Regions from separate parts of the Agathobaculum faecis genome, predicted to be linked through region 2. Evidence: riboswitches for the same ligand, from Rfam matches in the RefSeq annotation. Region 2 holds a riboswitch; each other region holds the start of a gene.
The links. Region 2 has a riboswitch for FMN ahead of H8S45_RS01310 (ECF transporter S component). Riboswitches for the same ligand answer to the same signal wherever they lie in the genome.
Positions count from the first base shown of each region.

Region 1: another riboswitch for FMN. It lies ahead of H8S45_RS13995 (MATE family efflux transporter); the one in region 2 lies ahead of H8S45_RS01310 (ECF transporter S component).
Region 3: another riboswitch for FMN. It lies ahead of ribD (bifunctional diaminohydroxyphosphoribosylaminopyrimidine deaminase/5-amino-6-(5-phosphoribosylamino)uracil reductase RibD); the one in region 2 lies ahead of H8S45_RS01310 (ECF transporter S component).

Region 1 is NZ_JACOPL010000019.1:18,313-21,585, forward strand. It holds gene H8S45_RS13995 (MATE family efflux transporter) at 47-1,426, opposite strand; FMN riboswitch at 1,573-1,683, opposite strand; gene H8S45_RS14000 (Mov34/MPN/PAD-1 family protein) at 1,975-3,273, shown strand, end outside.
Region 2 is NZ_JACOPL010000001.1:266,637-269,909, forward strand. It holds gene H8S45_RS01300 (HAD family hydrolase) at 1-30, shown strand, start outside; gene H8S45_RS01305 (metallophosphoesterase) at 115-960, opposite strand; gene H8S45_RS01310 (ECF transporter S component) at 1,031-1,648, opposite strand; FMN riboswitch at 1,738-1,870, opposite strand; gene H8S45_RS01315 (toprim domain-containing protein) at 1,916-2,527, opposite strand; gene holA (DNA polymerase III subunit delta) at 2,524-3,273, opposite strand, start outside.
Region 3 is NZ_JACOPL010000003.1:94,166-97,438, forward strand. It holds gene H8S45_RS03945 (bifunctional 3,4-dihydroxy-2-butanone-4-phosphate synthase/GTP cyclohydrolase II) at 1-287, opposite strand, end outside; gene H8S45_RS03950 (riboflavin synthase) at 309-950, opposite strand; gene ribD (bifunctional diaminohydroxyphosphoribosylaminopyrimidine deaminase/5-amino-6-(5-phosphoribosylamino)uracil reductase RibD) at 932-2,029, opposite strand; FMN riboswitch at 2,184-2,311, opposite strand; gene H8S45_RS03960 (ammonium transporter) at 2,466-3,273, opposite strand, start outside.

The DNA.
Region 1 (3,273 bases), on a different contig from region 2:
TCTGAAGGGGGGACGCGGTGTGTTGCTTGGTTCCGTCTCCACCGGCTTACGAGAGCCAACCCTGTTTTTTCCAACGCCGGAACTCCCGCAGTACCAACACCAGGGAGAGGAGAAAGGAAACCACGTCGGCAACGGGGGCTGCCAGAAGCGCCCCATTGAAGCCAAAGGTCTGGGACAGCAGCAGTGCCAGGGGAATCAGCACCACAGCCTGCCGGATTAAGGGAATGGCCAGCGCCTGCACGGGCTTCCCAATCCCCTGGAAAAAGGAGGCGGTAGCCATGTGAATCCCATAGAGGAAAAAGGCCAGCATGTAAACTCGGAAGATGTGCTGGCAGGCATCTAGGTACACTGGGTCCCCTGAGACAAACAATGTGCCAATGGCCCGGGGGAAGAGCTGATAGACCGCAAACCAGCCCACAGACACCACCAGCGCAATGGTGGCCGCCATACGGTAGGTGGCCCGCACCCTGTCATACCGTTTGGCGCCGAAATTGTAGCCGTTGATGGGCTGGGTGGCTGAGGACACTCCCACGAACATGGCGTGGGCAATCTGGTACACCTTCATCACCATGCCATAAACCGAAAGCGCCACATCCCCGCCATAGGCCGTCTGGGCCCCATACCGGGTCATCAGGTTGTTCATGGTCACTTGGACGGCAGCGGTCATAATCTGCGTGAGGAAACTGGGGATGCCCAGCTTAAAAATCCGACCCGTGAGGGCCGCCGTGGGACGCAGCCAGGCCCGGCGAATCCGCACCGACTGAAGCCGCCGCAGATAGGCTAGGCACAGACCGCCGGCCGCCACCTGTCCAATGACGGTGGCAATGGCGGCCCCCACCACCCCCATGTGCAGACCGAAAATGAAAACAGGGTCCAGCACCGTGTTGATCACCGCCCCTAAAATCATGCACTTCATGGTGTATTTGGGGTTGCCGTCCGCCCGGATGATGGCCGTGAGAGCAGAGCTGAAGAGCAGGAAGGGCAGCCCCCAGACGATGATCCGGGTATAATCCAGAGACGCCTGAAAGGCCGTCTCCGTGGCCCCGAACAACAGGACAATCTGCCGGGCAAACAGGCTTCCCCCCACCGCTAGGAAAACCCCCGCGGCCACCAGCAGGGTCACGGTATGGCTGGCGGTCCGGTCCGCCTCCTCTTGCTGCCGGCGGCCCAGGCAGAGGCTCATATTCGCCGCGCAGCCGTCCCCGATCATCAGTGCCAGGGCAATGGTGACAATGGTCAGGGGAAAGGCCACGTTGGTGGCGGCCATCCCCATAACCCCCACCCCCTGGCCGACAAAGATCTGATCCACAATGTTATACAAGTAGTTGACCATCAGGGTCAGGGCTGTGGGGATCGAGTACCGACAGATCAGACGGCCGATGGGTTCGGTCTCTATAGGATTCTGTTTCCGTTGGGGTTGTTCCATAGCTCCCGCTCCTTTCTTCCACGGCGGGGCAGACGGGCAACAAAAAGCACCCGGATACGCCCCTGATCTCAGGGCCGCCGGATGCCATCCCAAGCTCACGTTACAGACAACAAGGGGATGGGAGGCCGCCCGTGACACGCCGCAACCTCTTTCTTCTCCCATCCAGACCAACTGTTGGCTTCGGACTTTCACCGAATCAGCGCATGGCTCGCGGGCTTTGACCGCCAGTAGAGAATACCTCGTTTCCGAAGAAAGCATTTCTTTTGCTTTAGGATAGCACACCTTCCCCACCTGTGTCAATGGAAATTTTCCTAAATAAGGGTAAAAACATTTCATCTTTCCAAAGCAGGTAAGCCGTGCTATATTAAAGGAGAAATCAGGTCAGAGTAATTCGTGTCAGAGTAACCCGCCCAGGAGGCAGTCTGCCTGTCTGGACCGCACACCAGCTCCGTACTTGATTCATCACCTGACTTAGACCATGCAGAATCCACTATCGGATACTGTATGGTCTTTTTTTGCGTCAAAACCGAGAATGGAGGAAAAAGACTATGAGCGAACAGAACAACAGCATGAACGGAATGGATCCTGGGACCGGAAATAGCCTGGAGGAGCTTTTCGGTTCCGCACTCCCGCCGTTAGACCTTGGGGATCAGATACCCGCATCAGCGCAGACGATGCAGCCCCAGCCAGTGCCGGTTGAAAGCCAGCCGGCCGCAGCTCCGGAAGCGCAGCCGCAGCCCATTCCCCAGCAGGTGGAGCAGGCCCAGCCGCAGATGCAGCCACCCCAGGCTGTGCCGAACCGCGCAGGGCAGCCCAGTATGCAGCAAACGCCGCAGACAGGCCCCGTTCCTGCACCGCAGGCGGTACAACAGACAGCAGGCCCCGTAACGCAGGCAGCCCCCACTGCACCAGTACAGCAGCCTGCAGCAGCGCCCACCCCGCAGCCCGCGGCCGGCCAGGTCATAGACCTGTTTGGCGCGGTCGCGGAGGACGGTGTGGAGGCGCGCCTCGCACGGCTGGCCAACGCCGCCCCTGTATTCGAGTACGGCTCTATCCGGGAGGATATCACAGACCCCGCCATGACCTTTGAACAGCTCCGCGTCAAAATGTCCGCGGACTGCCCTGAGCTCGAAGCACGCAGCCATGTGTCCTGGACTGTGGGCTACGCCGGTATCACGGAGCGGGTATCCAGCGCGGACGCGAGTATCTTCGAGACAAAGGCCAAAATCGAAAAGGGCAGGAAATTTAAGGACGCACTGAAAAAGCTGAAGGAAAAGGACAGGGATCCGGTATGTACCGTCAAGCCTACGGTCACGGCCCAGAAAAAGGGCGTGCTGCGCTTCCCAGGCTACAAGGGGCTGTTCTGCAGCACAGAACAGGCGGAGCAGTCGGATAAGGCTATCGCATACATCCCCGCACAGGACGGCAGGGTATACGAAATGCGCCGCAACGGGATCGGCACATTTATCGCGCCGTCCCAGCATATTGCGGAGCTGGAGGGCGTCCGGTCAGGCTTTCGCATGAGCCTGCCCCGCCTCCCGGCGGCTCTGCTCGCGCAGATCATCGCATTTTTCCGGCGCGTGTGCGTGGACTGCGGCAGGGATGTCGAGGCGCTGGTCAATGTACTGTGGGACCGACAGGGACGCCAATACGTCCTGCACGTCCCGCCGCAGCGCATTGACAAGGCCAGCGTGGAGACGGACCTCTCGCAGCAGCCGGACCCAGAGCGGTACCTGCACGTCATGGACGTGCACTCGCATAACACGATGGCCGCCCGCTTTTCCCGTACAGACGATGCAGACGAACAGGCCACGCGCCTGTACATGGTCATCGGCCGCCTGGACCGG
Region 2 (3,273 bases):
GTCGAATATTTGGAAGCGCATTATTCATGATGCGCTTCTTTTCACCCTCCCTCAATTATACAAAACTTTTCTTTTGTATAATTGTATGTATCTTCTTTTTAGAAAGCACCCTCTCTATTGGGGAGCGATATCAACGACGACAATCTCCGGCGGATTAAAAACACGGGGCTTCCAATCCAATACCAGGCCGCGTCCCACAATTTCCGTCATAGCACCAATTTGATACTGGCCACCGGCGTATTCCGGAAAAAAGCCTTGATTGGGCGCAATCAGACCATTCATGATATACGGGATTCTCCATTGGCCGCCGTGTGCATGACCGCAAAGCGTTAAATCAAACGGATGCGCAGCGTATTCCTCTATATATTCCGGACGGTGCGCCAGCAGGATATGAAACGCATCATCCTTGAACAGGTCGTCAAAACTTTGCAGCGCTTTCCGGTAGGACGCTGCATTCCCATATGAGCTTGGCACGCGGTCGCCATAGGCTGCCGGATCATCCACACCGCAGATCACATATTCTCGGCCGTCCACTGTTATACGCTCCCGTTCATTATGTAAGACGTGTATTCCATAGGACTCTATCATCCGGAATATCTGCTCCGGCTCACTGCTCCAATATTCATGATTGCCGGATACATAATAGCATGGCGCGATTTCTGTAATCTGTTTTAGCAGCAGCTTTGCGCCGTCCTGCGGTTGTTTATCGTCAACAATATCGCCGCATAGTGCGATAATATCCGGCTGCAGCTCCTTCACCCTGCGAAGAAGCGGTGTCTGGTCATTTCCGTAAACATAGCTGTGCAGGTCGGAAAGCATGACGATTCGCAGCCTTTCCTCTGCGTTGAGTTTGGGCGTTGACACCGTATAGCGACGTGGCATCAATCCGCAATATAGGCCGCATATCCCCACGCCGACCGCGCACATCAGGACAGCGGACAATATCCGTTTTCTTTTCATTACTGGGACTCCTTTTTTCTTTATTTATTAAAAAAGCGCGGCAGGTCCTCTCCCCTCCGCGCTTTTTGGTTCAGCCCACCTGCTGGCTTTTATGATGCAGGTCAATCTGTTTGGATTTAATAAATACGCTAAGCTTTTTGTAAGCCAGCATCGTAATCACCGTCAAAATTACCCCCTTAATCAGATTGAACGGCAATATGCCAAACAACAAGTATGCACTCATCCCATCAATCGCAGGATTGACCGCAGCGCACATCTGGAATATCGCATCCAGATTCCACCCCATTCCGTTCACATAAAACGGAATAATGAGAAAATAGTTGGTCAGCATCCCCATGCAGGCCATGGCCACCGCGCCGACGGCGCAGCCGATAACCGCAAATTTACGGCTTTTGTGCATGCGATAAAGCAACACAGCAACAATCACCAGGGTGGAAAGCATCAGGAAATCCGCCAATTCTCCCGAACCGGCCGTTTGGCTCTGTGTTAAATGAATCAGATCCTTGATACCGATCATGGTAATCGCCGGGCCAATTCCAAAAATAAACGCGCCGATCAGGACCACCGCTCCGGAAAGGTCCACTTTGAGAAACGGCGGCATAAACGGGATCGGGAATTCAAAATACATAAGAACGGTAGCGATTGCCGCAAATACGGCGGTATAGGTGATCTTGCTTGCTTTTGTCATGGTTCTGTCTCCTTTGTAAGGAGTTCTGTTTGGTTGGGTAAATAAAAAGCCCTTGGAAATCTCCAAGGGCTTGCAGACGTACCGAGATACACCTGTTTCTTTCATCCGGACTATAACCGTCGGTTGGGATTCACACCCATCATGCCTTGCGGCTCGCAGACTATCAGGAACAACGCCCTGTATACTGCCGGTGGAGACTTTCACTCCGCCCTGAAACAGAACTGATTTAATTTACGCTTTTATTATAGGTCAATTAGGATGGTTTTGTCAATGGTTTTCAGAAAAATGCTGCAGGATAGCCTCAATTTCCTGCCGTGTTCCGACTGCATTGATAAATTCCAGCAGTGCGTTGGCCGTCATATGCGCGGGCAGCGCCAGCTCCTGCAGGAGCCGCTGCCGCCGCGCTGCACTGTCAGTCCGACCGGTCAGTCCCCATGTATAGAAATCCGCTTTCGTGATCGGGCTATCGGAGGTATCCCTCCCTTTTTGCGCCTCCCCATCCAGAAAGGTCGCACCAGCCCTGCGCAGCGCGTCGCACAGAATATCCGGCCGCATTCCTTCGACGCCGAGTTTGCCCTCTTTGGAAGCGTGCCGCTTGCGTTTTTCCTTTCCCCAAACATCCGGTACATACGCCTGCTTGATGCGATCCCGAGGCAGTACGCCTTTCAGATAATTCCGGATCACAAAGCCCGCTCCATCGCTATCCGTCAGGACAATCAACCCGCGTGCCTGCGCGATACGCCGCAGCAGCTTCAGCCGGTCCTTGTCATGGAAGATACGGAAGCCGCCGGTCTCTAATACAACGGTATCCACCACCTGTTTGAGCGTATTGATATCATATCGTCCCTCTACAAGGATCGCTTCCCGAATACGGATCATGCACGCTCCCCCTTCTGCGCGGATGCAAGCGCAAGCAGGGTCAGCTCGATCTGCTTCTGCCGGTCGACAGCGCTCCCTTTCAGCGCGGTATCCGTCTGCGCGCAAAGAGACGCCGCCTGTCGCAGCCAGTCGAGTGAAACGCGGCGCGCGGCATTCTGTATCTGTCGGGCATAGTACGGCGATTTGGAGCCGATCAGCTCCATCAGCAGCCGCTCCCCTCCCCTTGCGCTCTCACACAGCTTAGCGCCGTATAGACGCTGAATGTGGCGCGTAATGGTCGTGAAAATCATAACCTCATTGTTTTTTTGCGCAATCAGCTCGCCTACCAGAGAAACCGCCCTGTCGAATTTACCCGCCGTGATCGCATCCGTCAGATCGAAAATAACCGCGTCCAGAACCGGCGAGCATACCGCGTCGATATTATATTTGCGGATCTCCCCTGTTGTCGTATGCGCGGCCGCCTTATCGATTTCGCCGGCCAGATTGGTCATCGAATTTCCGCACAGGAATATCAGGTATGAAGCGTTATCCGAGGTAATCGTGCAGCCAAGCGACCGGACCCGCCGCTCAATCCATGCAACCAGCTCATTCTCCTCCAAACGGCTGCATTCCGCGATGCAGGCGGTTTTCTCAAGCGTTTTATAGAGCTTTGTCCGTTTATCGAGCTTGCCCTCCAAAATGTCATAATAAAACACCAAGCATACATAGTCCGGCAGATCGCTGAGCATCTCGGGCAGTAAATCACC
Region 3 (3,273 bases), on a different contig from region 2:
GTATCCACATGATCGACCGAAACGGTAAACGCGGTATGGTGATTGTCTGTATTGACCTTGACCATCTGCTCAAAGCCGAGCCGAGCCGCGATTTCCGCGCTCATCGGCGTGCAGATCAGCCCTTTGGCATGGGTCGCCATAAAGTTAACGTTCTCCGTGGTCGCAAATTCCGCCGCGCAGATCAGGTCGCCCTCGTTCTCGCGGTCCGGATCGTCGATCGCCATGATCAGCCGGCCGGCGCGCAGCTCGTCAAGCGCCTGTTCGATGGTTGCAAAGTTTTGCTGCATGATTCCGCCTCCCTCTTTCTGTTAAAAGCCGTGTTGGCTGAGAAATTCCATAGTGACGTCCGTCTGCCGGGCGGTATGCGGGGCAAGCAGCTTTTCCACATACTTGCCGATCACATCGCATTCCAGATTCACCCGTTCGCCCTGCCGCTTGCCGAGCAGGGTGGTCTGTGCGCCGGTATGCGGTATGATGGACACGGCAAAGCCCTGTCCGTCCACCTGCGCGACCGTCAGGCTGACGCCGTCGATCGCAATCGAGCCCTTTTCCACAATGTACCGCAGCAGAGCCGTGGGCGTCTTGACCGACAGCCAGACCGCGTTATCCTCGCGGAGGAGCGACGCGACCGTCCCCGTGCCGTCGATATGTCCGGACACGATGTGTCCGCCTAACCGCCCGTCCGCGGGCATCGCGCGCTCCAGGTTGACCGGCGCGCCCGCGCGCAGCTCCCCCAAGTCAGAGCGGCGCAGGGTTTCTGCCATCACGTCCGCGGTAAACGTCCGCCCATCCAGCTCCGCAGCCGTCAGGCATACGCCGTTTACCGCTATACTGTCGCCGCACCGTGTCCCCGCGAGCACGGCATCGGCCGCAATCATCAGCCGCGCGCCCCGCGCGCCGTGCGCGATGCGTTCGACGCGCCCGACCTCCTCTACAAGTCCTGTGAACATGGCAGGTATCCCTCCAACAAAAAGTCCTCTCCAACCGGCTCGGCGGTCAGACCGGTCAGACGCCACGCATCTGCCATCCGAGCAAGCCCCTGCCCGCCGGCCGGCGTCCTGGCCGTGCTACCGCCGAGCAGCTTGGGCGCGATATACGCCTGCACCTTGCGGACGATGCCGGCTTCCAGCGCGGCGAACGCCAGCGTCGTGCCGCCCTCCAGCAGGATACTGTCCACGCCGCGCGCGCCGAGCTGCCGCATCAGCTCGCGCAGATCGACCCGTCCATCCCGCTCCCCGCAGAGCAGGATCTGCGCGCCCGCCTTTTTGAGCGCGGCAGCCCGCTCATTCCAGCCGACTGCCGCGATTATGGTCGGTATCTCGCCCGCGCTTTGGATCAGGCGGCTGTCCAGCGGTGTGCGCGCCCGACTGTCGCACACAATGCGCAGCGGATCACGCCCGCCAGGTATGCGGCAGGTGAGCAGCGGATCGTCCGCCAGCACCGTGTCCACGCCCACCATGATTGCGGAAAGCTGCCCGCGCACCTCATGCACTCTGCACCGTGCGGCCTCCCCGCTCACCCAACGGCTGTCGCCCGAAGCGGACGCAGTCTTGCCGTCCAGCGTCATCGCGTATTTATACACGACAAACGGCGTCCGGTGCTGGATAAAGTGGAAAAACACTTCATTCAGCCGCCAGCACTCCTGTTCCAGCACGCCGGTCTCGACCTCCACGCCCGCCTCGCGCAGCAGGCGCACCCCTTTCCCGTCGACGAGCGGATTAGGGTCCGTGCATCCGACCACCACGCGGGCGATACCCCGCTCCAAAATCGCGTCCGTGCAGGGCGGCGTGCGGCCCCAGTGGCAGCAAGGCTCCAGCGTGACATACAGCGTCGCACCCGCGGGGTCCTCCGTGCAGGCAGCCAGCGCATTTCGCTCCGCATGCGGCCCGCCGCACGTCTCATGCCATCCCTCGCCGATCACGCGCCCGCCGCGGGCGATCACACAGCCCACCATCGGATTCGGGCTGACCCGTCCCGCACCGCGCCGCGCCAGCTCGAGCGCCCTGCGCATCAGAAGCTCCTCTTGCAAACGGCATCATCTCCCAATAAAAAATGTCCCGAAAGCCGCAGACTTCCGGGACATATATGGCGCGCCGCCAAACAAAAAATCCTGAAACGCCGCGCGACGTTTCAGGACGGTAAACAAGCGAATCAAACAAAGGGGCATCCCCCTTTTGCTTTCACACTTTCTTCTTTCATCCAGACTATACTGTCGGCCTCGGAGTTCCACCGAGTCATGCTTCCGCCGGAAAGGCGTCCGCTCGCGGGCTGTACCGCCGGTAGGGAATTGCACCCTGCCCTGAAGAAATCTGTTTATTCGGTTTTCCTGCAGAAAGCTTTCTGCTCTTTCAGTATACACCCTTCCCCACAAAATGCAAGCATAAATTTTCATCTGGCCTCCGGTTTCTGCAGAAAGTGAGACAGAGCAGCCGCCCTGTCCCACTGTTCCGGCTTGTTCCCCTCGATCAGTCGTCGTACTGCAGCGCGTCGTAGCCCTCCGCGCCCGTGCGCACCTTGACCGCGTTTTCCACATCGTACACAAATATCTTTCCGTCGCCGATGTGGCCGGTGTACAGCACCTTTTTGGCCGTTTCGATCACAGTCTCGACCGGCACCTTGGATACCACGATCTCCATCTTGATCTTGGGCAGCAGCGTCACGTCCACCTCCGCGCCGCGGTAGTACTCGGGCGCGCCTTTCTGCGTGCCGCAACCGACCACATTGGTCACGGTCATGCCCGCAATGCCGATCTCGTTCATCGCGTTTTTCAGCACCTCGAATTTGGACTGCTTGGCAAGGATGACCACCTTGCTCAGCTTGTGTCCGCCGCTGGACGCTTCGGATGTAATCTTAGTGACCGGCACCGCCTGAGCGGGCGCGGCCGCGGCCGCAGCCGCTTCCCCTGTGTCGTCCTGCGCCGCCTTGGTACCCAGCACGGACGGAACCACCGGCATAAAGTCCGCATAGGCGGAGGGCAGGCCGTGCTCGGGCTTGTCAAGGCCCATGATCTCTTCGGCCTCGCTGACGCGCAGGCCGACCGTATGCTTGATGATCTGGAACACCACGGTCATCGTGACCGCGACCCACGCGATCACCACGGCCATGCCGAGCGCCTGGATGGCCAGCGCGTGCCAGCCGCCGCCGTAGAACAGGCCGACCGGCGCCACGTCGTTCGTACCGTAGGCGTAGTAGCCGAACAGGCCGACCATCAGCGTGCCGGTCGCGCCGCACAGGCCGTGTACACCGACCGCGCCAACCGGATCGTCCACCTTG